One region of the Streptomyces sp. NPDC026246 genome, then DNA from elsewhere that is predicted to be linked to it. Evidence: riboswitches for the same ligand, from Rfam matches in the RefSeq annotation. Region 1 holds a riboswitch; the other holds the start of a gene.
The links. Region 1 has a riboswitch for glycine ahead of gcvP (aminomethyl-transferring glycine dehydrogenase). Riboswitches for the same ligand answer to the same signal wherever they lie in the genome.
Positions count from the first base shown of each region.

Region 2: it holds a riboswitch for glycine, as region 1 does, so the genes downstream of both, gcvT (glycine cleavage system aminomethyltransferase GcvT) here and gcvP (aminomethyl-transferring glycine dehydrogenase) in region 1, are expected to answer to the same signal.

Region 1 covers NZ_JBVHPJ010000004.1:564,934-570,091, reverse strand. Annotated here, with positions in the region: gene ACZ4M5_RS14575 (MerR family transcriptional regulator) at 1-655, shown strand, start outside; gene ACZ4M5_RS14570 (DNA polymerase IV) at 721-2,181, shown strand; gene ACZ4M5_RS14565 (PRC-barrel domain-containing protein) at 2,222-2,599, opposite strand; glycine riboswitch at 2,713-2,808, shown strand; gene gcvP (aminomethyl-transferring glycine dehydrogenase) at 2,985-5,158, shown strand, end outside.
Region 2 covers NZ_JBVHPJ010000019.1:26,406-31,563, reverse strand. Annotated here, with positions in the region: gene ACZ4M5_RS32380 (enhanced serine sensitivity protein SseB C-terminal domain-containing protein) at 1-510, opposite strand, end outside; gene ACZ4M5_RS32375 (enhanced serine sensitivity protein SseB) at 647-1,435, opposite strand; gene ACZ4M5_RS32370 (AAA family ATPase) at 1,728-2,405, opposite strand; glycine riboswitch at 2,628-2,727, shown strand; glycine riboswitch at 2,728-2,843, shown strand; gene gcvT (glycine cleavage system aminomethyltransferase GcvT) at 2,881-4,002, shown strand; gene gcvH (glycine cleavage system protein GcvH) at 4,110-4,487, shown strand; gene glyA (serine hydroxymethyltransferase) at 4,502-5,158, shown strand, end outside.

The DNA of each region.
Region 1 (5,158 bases):
GGGCGGCCCCGAGCGCAGTCTCAGGGCGAGCGGTCCGTACCCTCCCCCCGGCTCACGGCTCCGCGCGAGCGGGGCGTGTCCCCAGCCCGACAGTGCGGCCGACCACGCTGCGCAGCGACCCGTGGCGGTGCCGAGCAGCGGAGGGACGACGTCCATGGCGTCCGAGCAGATCGGTTACCGCGGCCCCACGGCCTGCGCGGCGGCCGGCATCACCTACCGGCAACTGGACTACTGGGCGCGCACGGGGCTCGTGGAGCCGAGTGTGCGCCCCGCGTACGGGTCCGGGACACAGCGGCTGTACAGCTTCCGGGACGTCGTCGTCCTGAAGATCGTCAAGCGGTTCCTCGACACCGGGGTCTCGCTGCAGAACATCCGCACGGCGGTGCAGCACCTCAGGGAGCGCGGTTTCAGCGACCTGGAGCGGATGACGCTGATGAGCGACGGCGCCACGGTCTACGAGTGCACCTCGCCCGACGAGGTCCACGCCCTGCTGCAAGGGGGCCAGGGGGTCTTCGGGATCGCCGTGGGCGTCGTGTGGCGGGACGTGGAGAGCGCCTTGTCCCAGCTGCACGGGGAGCGCGTCGACACCGGGGAGACGCTGATCGGCTCGAACCCGGCGGACGAGCTGGCCCGGCGGCGCAACCGCGCGGTCTGAGCGGCCCCGGGCCTCCGGGGCGCCCGGGCAGGGCGTTGTCAGTGCGGTAGGGCAGCATCGGAGATGTGAGAACCGCGCCCACGATCCTGCATCTCGACATGGATGCCTTCTTCGCCTCGGTGGAGCAGGCCTCCAAGCCGAGTCTGCGCGGGAAGGCCGTGGTCGTGGGCGGGCTGGGACCCCGGGGTGTCGTGGCGACCGCCTCGTACGAGGCCCGGGTCTTCGGGGTGCATTCGGCGATGCCCATGGGGCAGGCCCGGCGGCTGGCGCCCCATGCCGCCTATCTCGTGCCGCGCTTCATGCTCTACCGCTCCATCAGCGAGCGGGTGATGGAGCTGCTGCGGGCCCTGTCGCCGCTCGTGGAGCCCCTGAGCCTGGACGAGGCGTTCGTCGATCTGGAGGCCGGCGGAAAGGCCTGGGACGAGCCCTCCGCGCGGCTGGTCGGGGCGCAGCTGCGGGCCGACATCCGCGCCGCCACGGGCCTCACCGGGTCGGTGGGGCTGGCCGCCTCCAAGATGCTCGCGAAGATCGGCTCCGAGCAGGCCAAGCCGGACGGTCTGGTGGTGATCGAGCCGGGGACCGAGCGGGCGATGCTCGGGCCGATGTCCGTGCGGACCCTGCCGGGGGTGGGCCCGGCGACGGGCGACCACCTGCGGCGGGCCGGTATCACGACGGTCGAGGAGATCGTCGAGGCCGGCGAGGACGAACTGGTCCGGCTGCTGGGCAAGGCCCACGGGCACGGCCTGTACGCCATGGCGCTCGCGCGGGACGACCGGCCCGTGGTCGCCGAGCGGGAGGCCAAGTCGGTCTCGGTGGAGGACACCTACGACGTGGACATCCACGACCGGACCCGGGTGGGCCTGGAGGTGCAGCGGCTCGCCGGCCGGTGCGTGCGCAGGCTGCGCGGAGCCGGGCTCTCGGGGCGGACGATCGTGCTGAAGGTGCGGCGCTACGACTTCTCGACCCTCACCCGCTCCGAGACGCTGCGCGGCCCCACGGACGACCCCGCGGTGATCCGGGAGGCGGCGGCCCGGCTGCTGGACTCCGTCGACACGACGGGGGGAGTGCGGCTGCTGGGGGTGGGCGTCACCGGTCTCGCCGACTACACGCAGGAGGACCTGTTCGCGCAGGCGGCGGGGGAGCGGGCGGAGACGGAAGGACCGGCCGAGGAGCGTGCCGCCGTGCCGGCCGAGGAGCAGCCGCCGTCACTGGCCGAGCGGCGCTGGCCCGCCGGGCACGACGTGCGGCACGCCGAGTTCGGGCACGGGTGGGTGCAGGGCAGCGGCCTGGGGCGGGTCACCGTACGGTTCGAGACGCCCGCCTCGGGGCCGGGGCGGGTGCGCACCTTCCGCATCGACGACCCCCTGCTGGAGCCGGCGGATCCGCTGCCGCTGGTGTTATCCGGACCTGAGGGTGGAGGTGTCGCGACGGTGCGGGACGGCGAGGAGCGCGAGGCCGCGGCCGCGGGGGAGGGCTGTGCGGCTGCCGGGCCGCAGGACCGGCCGTCCGGGGCCGTGCGGGCGTAGGAGGATCGGCGCCCGGGGTGCTGCCGGGACCGGGACGTGCTCAGGCCTTCGTCTCGTCCGTGCCCGCCAGTCTGCCGAAGTCGCGGTCCGGGAGCGGGGGCGGGGCGGCGATGTCCAGGCCGTAGTGGTGGTAGAGCTGGAGTTCCTGCTCCGGGGAGAGGTGGCGGCCCACCCCGAAGTCGGGGGCGTCCTTGATGAGGGCGCGTTCGAAGGGGACGTGCAGCGCGCCCTCGATCAGCTCGCTGGGCTCGAGCGGGACGAACGCGTCCCTGCTGAACAGACCGGTGCGTATCGCCGCCCACTCCGGCTCGCCCGTGGCGTCGTCGAGGTACACCTCGTCGATGGTGCCGATCCTGGTGCCGTTGCGGTCGAACGCCTTGCGGCCGATCAGACTGCGCGGATCGATGTCGGTACGCACGGGCCCTCCACATGGTCGCAAGTCACCTGTAGACCTAACAAAACGGTACAAGCAGGGATGCGGCCACTCGAAGGCTCGTGCGTTGACCTCGCTGGTACGCTGACAGCGGCTGCTGACCCCGTGCGGGAGAGTCCTCCAGACACCATCGGAGGCGCCGAAGGAGCAAATCCTCCCCGGAATCTCTCAGGCACACGTACCGCACGGACGAGGTCACTCTGGAAAGCAGGGCGGGTGTCGACGGCTTCCGCTCTCACCGACGGTGAAAACCGGACGTCTTCGGGCGATCCGGTGAAGCTCTCAGGTTGAGATGACAGAGGGGGAGGCCGTCCGGGTACCCGCGCCGTGGTGCCCCTCGCAGGTCGCGTCAGACCAGGAGGCCTCCGCAATGACCGCCCACCGCATTCCGCTCTCCGAACTCGAAGAGGCAGTCCCCTTCGAGCAGCGCCACATCGGGCCCGACCACGAGGCCCGTGCCAAGATGCTGGCCCACGTCGGCTACGGCTCGCTGGACGAGCTGACGGCCGCCGCGGTCCCGGCCGTGATCAAGAGCGCCGAGGCGCTGGACCTGCCGGGCGCCCGCAGCGAGGCCGAGGTGATCGCCGAGCTGCGTTCCCTCGCCGACCGCAACCAGGTCCTCGGTTCGATGATCGGCCTGGGGTACCACGGCACCCACACGCCGCCGGTCGTGCTGCGCAACGTCATGGAGAACCCGTCCTGGTACACGGCCTACACGCCGTACCAGCCGGAGATCTCGCAGGGCCGGCTCGAGGCGCTGCTGAACTTCCAGACCATGGTCGCCGACCTCACCGGGCTGCCGACCTCGGGCGCCTCGCTGCTCGACGAGGGCACCGCGGCCGCCGAGGCCATGGCGCTGTCGCGGCGCCTGGGCAAGAACAAGAAGGGCCTGTTCCTGGTCGACGCGGACGCGCTGCCGCAGACCATCGCCGTCATCCAGACCCGCGCCGAGCCGACCGGTGTCGAGGTCGTCGTCGCCGACCTCGCCGACGGCATCCCCGCCGAGATCGCCGAGCGCGAGATCAACGGCGTACTGATCCAGTACCCGGGCGCCTCCGGAGCCGTGCGGGACATCAAGCCGGTCATCGACCAGGCGCACGGGCTCGGGGCCCTCGTCACCGTCGCCGCCGACCTGCTCGCGCTGACGCTGCTGAAGTCCCCCGGTGAGCTCGGTGCGGACATCGCGGTCGGCACGACGCAGCGCTTCGGCGTCCCCATGGGCTTCGGCGGTCCGCACGCCGGTTACATGGCCGTCCAGGACAAGATGGCGCGCAGCCTGCCCGGCCGGCTCGTCGGCGTGTCCGTCGACGTCGACGGGAACAGGGCCTACCGGCTGGCGCTGCAGACCCGCGAGCAGCACATCCGCCGGGAGAAGGCCACCAGCAACATCTGCACCGCGCAGGTGCTGCTCGCCGTCATGGCCGGCATGTACGCCGTCTACCACGGGCCCGACGGCCTCAAGGGCATCGCCCAGCGCACCCACCGGTACGCCACCGTCCTCGCCGCCGGGCTGGCGAACGGCGGGGTCGAGGTCGTGCACGGCTCCTACTTCGACACCGTGACCGCGCGGGTCGAGGGCCGGGCCGCCGACGTCGTGGCCGCCGCCCGGGACAACGGGGTGAACCTGCGCCTCGTCGACGCCGACCACGTCTCCATCGCCTGCGACGAGACCACCACCCGCGCCCAGCTGCGCGCCGTGTGGGCCGCCTTCGGCGTCGAGGGCAGCGTGGAGACCCTGGACGCCGCCGCCGAGGAGGTCCTCCCGGCCGCCGTGCTGCGCACCGACGACTACCTGACCCACCCCGTCTTCCACCAGCACCGCTCCGAGACGGCCATGCTGCGCTACCTGCGCAAGCTGGCCGACCGGGACTACGCGCTCGACCGGGGCATGATCCCGCTGGGCTCGTGCACCATGAAGCTCAACGCGACCACGGAGATGGAGCCGGTCACCTGGCCCGAGTTCGGGCAGCTGCACCCCTTCGCCCCCGCCGAGCAGGCCGCGGGGTACCTCACCCTGATCCACGAGCTCGAGGACCGTCTCGCCGAGGTCACCGGCTACGACAAGGTCTCCCTGCAGCCCAACGCCGGTTCGCAGGGCGAGCTGGCCGGTCTGCTGGCCGTCCGCGGATACCACCGGGCCAACGGCGACGAGCAGCGCACCATCTGCCTGATCCCGTCGTCCGCGCACGGCACCAACGCGGCCAGCGCCGTGATGGCCGGCATGAAGGTCGTCGTCGTGAAGACCGCCGGGGACGGCGAGATCGACGTCGAGGACCTGCGGGCGAAGATCGAGCAGTACCGCGACCAGCTGGCCGTGCTGATGATCACCTACCCGTCGACCCACGGGGTGTTCGAGGAGCACGTCGCCGACATCTGCGCGCAGGTGCACGAGGCGGGCGGCCAGGTCTACGTCGACGGCGCCAACCTCAACGCGCTCGTCGGCCTCGCCAAGCCCGGGCACTTCGGCGGTGACGTCTCGCACCTGAACCTGCACAAGACGTTCTGCATCCCGCACGGCGGCGGTGGTCCCGGCGTCGGCCCGGT
Region 2 (5,158 bases), on a different contig from region 1:
GCGGCGCAGTGCGCGGACGGCCGGGGTGCGGTGGGCGTTCTGCGCGAGCAGGGCGTAGAACTGGGGGATCTCGATGGCCGGTTCGGACAGCCGCAGCGGCCCGGCCGGCTGGCGGTCCAGGCCCGTGGCGATGCGGCGCAGGTCGAGCCAGGGGATGCCGAGGCCGCCGCCGGGGGCGTGCGGGTTGAGCCAGAGGCCGTAGTGGTCGGGGTAGAGGGCGCGGGCCACGTCGAGCCCGTCGATCACCTCGTAGGAACGGTTCCAGCCGCTGGCCGACAGCTCCTGCGCGGAGGTGACGCAGGGCGCGTAGCCGTGGCCGTCGACCTCCATCTTTCCGTACTGGGCGTCCGGGGATCCGGCCTGTCCGTGCCACAGGAGCATCCAGATCTGGCCGGTGTGCGGGGTCGCGAGCGCGCGCAGGAGTGCCTCGTAGGCGTCGTAGCGCCCGGGCGTGACCTGGCGCAGCATGTGCTCGACCTGTCCGGCCGCGGCCGTGCCGCTCGCGCTCACCTTTACCGCCCCTTCGTACAACGCCTCGACGGTGCCCTAGCTTAAGCCCGCGCGGGAGTACGGAGCCGGGGTCGTGTCGCGGCCGCGGGGGCGTGGGGGGGCTCGCGCAGTTCCCCGCGCCCCTGGGGGTGGTGCCCTACCGCTGGAAGAAGGGCCGGACCCGCTCGCGCATCCACGCGCCCACGGGGTCCTCCGTGACGTCCAGGAGCACCAGGTTGACCGGCCAGGGGGTGGGTACGGCGGTGACGGCCCGGGTGAGCGCCTCCAGGGGCAGGGCGCGCACGTCGCCTTCCCACTGGGAGAGTTCGACGCCCACGAACATCACGGGGTCGGCGGTCTCGATCGCGGCGAGGCAGCGGCGGGCGGTGACGACGACACCGGTGGCCTCGAACTCGGCCGAGGCGGCGGCGAGGAAGTCGACCGGGTCGTCCTGCCAGTCGGGTTCGAACAGGCGGACGCGGCCGCCGCCCGCGGGCCCGTCGAGCGGGGTGCGCCCGGCCCGGCACAGCTCGGCGACGGCGGGGGGCGGCAGCGGTATCCCGACCACGCCGCCGGGGTTGATCACGATGCCGGCGTGCGGGGGCAGTCCGCGGGCGAACTCCACGGCGGGGGCGATCGTGTACGACATGTGGGCCCCGGCGGCCAGGCGGAACTGCTCCTCCGAGCTGAACACCGGCACGTACGCCTGGCCGTCGATCTCGACGGCCGGCAGGTCGAGGGGGCCGCTGTGCGGGCCGCCGCCGTTGGGCAGCGGGACCCAGACGAAGCTCCGTCCGAGCACCTCGACGATCCGGCCGCCGGCCGCGGGGCCGGCGCCCAGGGAGGCCGAGAGCACCTCCTCCAGCTCGTTGCCGGGCCATCCTCCGTGCGGGTGGGTCTGCGTGTGCGCGGGGAAGCCGGACGGGAACTCCGCCGGAACGTCCATGTGCCTACCGCCTGCCTGAAGCCACTGCCAGTGCCGTCAGAAGGCTAACGGCTGGGGTGGGGTGGGGGCCGGGGTGGGCTCCGTGCCGGGGGTCCGTGCCGGGGCTGCGTGCCGGGGGGCCGGCGCGTCCCATCGGCCGTCCGTCGGCTGCGGGCTGTCGGTGGCTGTTCGCGCAGTTCCCCGCGCCCCTGCAGGGCGCGTACCTGGAGGGCGGGTGCGGGTTGTCGGTGGTCGTTCGCGCAGTTCCCCGCGCCCCTGCAGGGCGCGTTGCTGGAGGGAGTGGGTCTGTGGGTCAGGTCGTGAAGGTGATCCGGTGGAGGGTCGCCGCTGCCGCGCGGTCGGTCAGGGTGGCCGAGGCGCAGCCTCGCGGGAGGCGGCCGTCCTGCACCGCGCGCAGGAGGCGGTCCATGGCCACGCGGTGGCGGCGGAAGGCGTAACGGGAGACGCCGCGGCCCCGGTCCCGCTGGCCGGCCAGGGCCTGCTCGGGCGTGACGTCGAGGAGGAGCAGGTGCAGGGCGCCGCCCCGGCGGCGTGCCTCACGGGCGAGCCAGCGGCGCACCCATGCCTGGGTGCCGCAGTCGTGCACCACGAGTCCTCCGCCGGTGCGCAGGGCGCGGCGCAGCCCGGCGTAATGGGAGAGGCGGACGAGCGGGCGGTAGATCCCGTACGGCAGGAAGCGGGGCGCGCGGCGCTCCCAGCGGTCGCGGACGTCCTGGGAGTCGACGCGCCGGTCCGGGACGGCGCGCCGCATCAGCGTGGACTTGCCGCTGCCGGGCAGCCCGGTGACCACGACGACGTCGCGGGAGCCGAACACCAGCGTGCGCGGACCGCGTCCGGCGCGCTCGCGCAGGTCGCGGACGGTGGGCGCCGGCACCGGGCCGCGGGCGGGCCGGGCCGCCCTCGCCGGCGCGGCCGGCTGCCCGGGCAACGCGATGCCCGTGGTCGCGGCGTACGCCCTGGTCCTGTTCACCGTGATCGTCCTCCCCTGGGGCCAGGTACGCCGGTACCGTCCCCGCCGAGTGTAAAGAGAAGGTAATGCCGCAGGCCTCTCATTTCGGTCCGGTTCCTGCAACAGGGCTGCCACAGGTCTCCGGGCCCGGCGCGCGGGACAGCGCACTTGCTGAGAAAGGTCCCCCTGCCGCGCCGGAAGGATGCGTGCAATGATGTGCGCGCCAACTGCATACCGGCCGTTTGAATCCGCGCGGGAGAGTTCCCAGCACCGCTGACGCTGGGGCGCCGAAGGAGCAAGTCCCTCCCTTGAATCTCTCAGGCACCGTTACCGCGCGGGCGAGGCACATCTGAAAAGCGGGCCCTCCCTGCCCCGGCAGGCCGGCTCCACCCAAGGTGCAAGCCATGGACCAGCGCGGTCATGGCGAACCTCTCAGGTTCCGATGACAGATGGGGAGGAACGACCTCGCCGTCATTGCCTTGGGAGACGACCGACCGTGAGCAGTACAGGAGAACTCCGTCACACCGCGCTCGATGCCCTGCATCGTGTCCTCGGTGCGACCATGACCGACTTCGCCGGCTGGGACATGCCCCTGCGCTACGGCTCCGAGCGCGACGAGCACCTCGCCGTGCGCACCAGGGCCGGGCTGTTCGACCTCTCCCACATGGGCGAGATCACCGTCACCGGCCCGCAGGCCGCCGCCCTTCTCGACTTCGCCCTGGTGGGCAACATCGGCGGGGTGAAGCCGGGCCGCGCCCGCTACACCATGATCTGCCGGGCCGACGGCGGCATCCTCGACGACCTGATCGTCTACCGGCTGGGCGAGACCGAGTTCATGGTCGTCGCCAACGCCTCCAACGCCCAGTTCGTCCTGGACGCGCTCACCGAGCGCGCCGACGGCTTCGACGCCGAGGTGCGCGACGACCGGGACGCCTACGCGCTGATCGCCGTCCAGGGCCCGGAGTCGCCCGGGATCCTGAAGTCCCTGACCGACGCGGACCTCGACGGGCTGAAGTACTACGCCGGCCTGCCGGGCACCGTCGCCGGTGTCCCCGCCCTGATCGCCCGCACCGGCTACACGGGCGAGGACGGCTTCGAACTGTTCGTGAAGCCGGAGCACGCCGTCGAGCTGTGGCAGGCGCTGACCAAGGCCGGCGAGGGCGCCGGTCTGGTCCCCTGCGGCCTGTCCTGCCGCGACACGCTGCGCCTGGAGGCGGGCATGCCGCTGTACGGGCACGAGCTGACCACCTCCCTGACGCCCTTCGACGCCGGGCTCGGCCGCGTGGTGAAGTTCGAGAAGGAGGGCGACTTCGTGGGCCGCGAGGCCCTGCGCGAGGCCGCCGCCCGGGCCGAGCAGAACCCGCCGCGGGTGCTCGTCGGCCTGGTCGCCGAGGGCCGCCGCGTCCCCCGCGCCGGGTACGCCGTCGTCGCGGGCGGCGAGGTGATCGGCGAGGTCACCTCCGGCGCCCCCTCCCCCACCCTGGGCAAGCCGATCGCCATGGCCTACGTCGACGCCGCGCACGCCGCGCCCGGCACGTCCGGCGTGGGTGTGGACATCCGGGGCAGTCACGAGCCGTACGAGGTCGTGGCGCTGCCGTTCTACAAGCGGCAGAAGTAGACACTGGCCGTGGGCCGCCCGTGCGGCCCGGCCACCTCACCCGGTTCACCAGCAGTCTCCCGTCCCCCTTTTCACAGCACTCCCGCGCGTACAGGAGAATTCAGGCCATGAGCAACCCCCAGCAGCTGCGCTACAGCAAGGAGCACGAGTGGCTGTCGGCCGCCGAGGACGGCGTGTCGACGGTCGGCATCACGGAGCACGCGGCCAACGCGCTCGGCGACGTGGTCTTCGTCCAGCTCCCCGAGGTCGGTGACACGGTGTCCGCGGGCGAGACCTGCGGCGAGCTGGAGTCGACCAAGTCGGTGTCCGACCTGTACTCGCCGGTCTCCGGTGAGGTCACCGAGGTCAACGAGGACGTCGTGAACGACCCGTCGCTGGTGAACTCGGCCCCCTTCGAGGGCGGCTGGCTGTTCAAGGTGCGCGTCACGGACGAGCCGGGCGACCTGCTCTCCGCCGACGAGTACACCGCGTTCTCCGCCGGCTGAGGAGTCGTAGCCGTATGTCCGTCCTGAACACCCCCCTGCACGAGCTCGACCCGGCCGTGGCCGCCGCGGTCGACGCCGAGCTGCACCGTCAGCAGTCCACGCTCGAGATGATCGCCTCGGAGAACTTCGCCCCGGTCGCGGTCATGGAGGCGCAGGGCTCGGTCCTCACCAACAAGTACGCCGAGGGCTACCCGGGCCGCCGCTACTACGGCGGCTGCGAGCACGTCGACGTGGTCGAGCAGATCGCGATCGACCGCGTGAAGGAGCTGTTCGGCGCCGAGCACGCCAACGTGCAGCCGCACTCCGGCGCCCAGGCCAACGCGGCCGCGATGTTCGCGCTGCTCAAGCCGGGCGACACCATCATGGGCCTGAACCTCGCCCACGGCGGTCACCTGACCCACGGCATGAAGATCAACTTCTCCGGCAAGCTCTACGACGTCGTCGCCTACCACGTGGGCGACGACGGCCGGGTCGACATGGCCGAGGTCGAGCGGCTGGCCAAGGAGTCCCGGCCGAAGCTGATCGTGGCCGGCTGGTCGGCGTACCCGCGGCAGCTGGACTTCGCCGAGTTCCGCCGGATCGCGGACGAGGTCGGCGCGTACCTGATGGTCGACATGGCCCACTTCGCCGGTCTTGTCGCGGCCGGGCTGCACCCCAACCCGGTGCCGCAC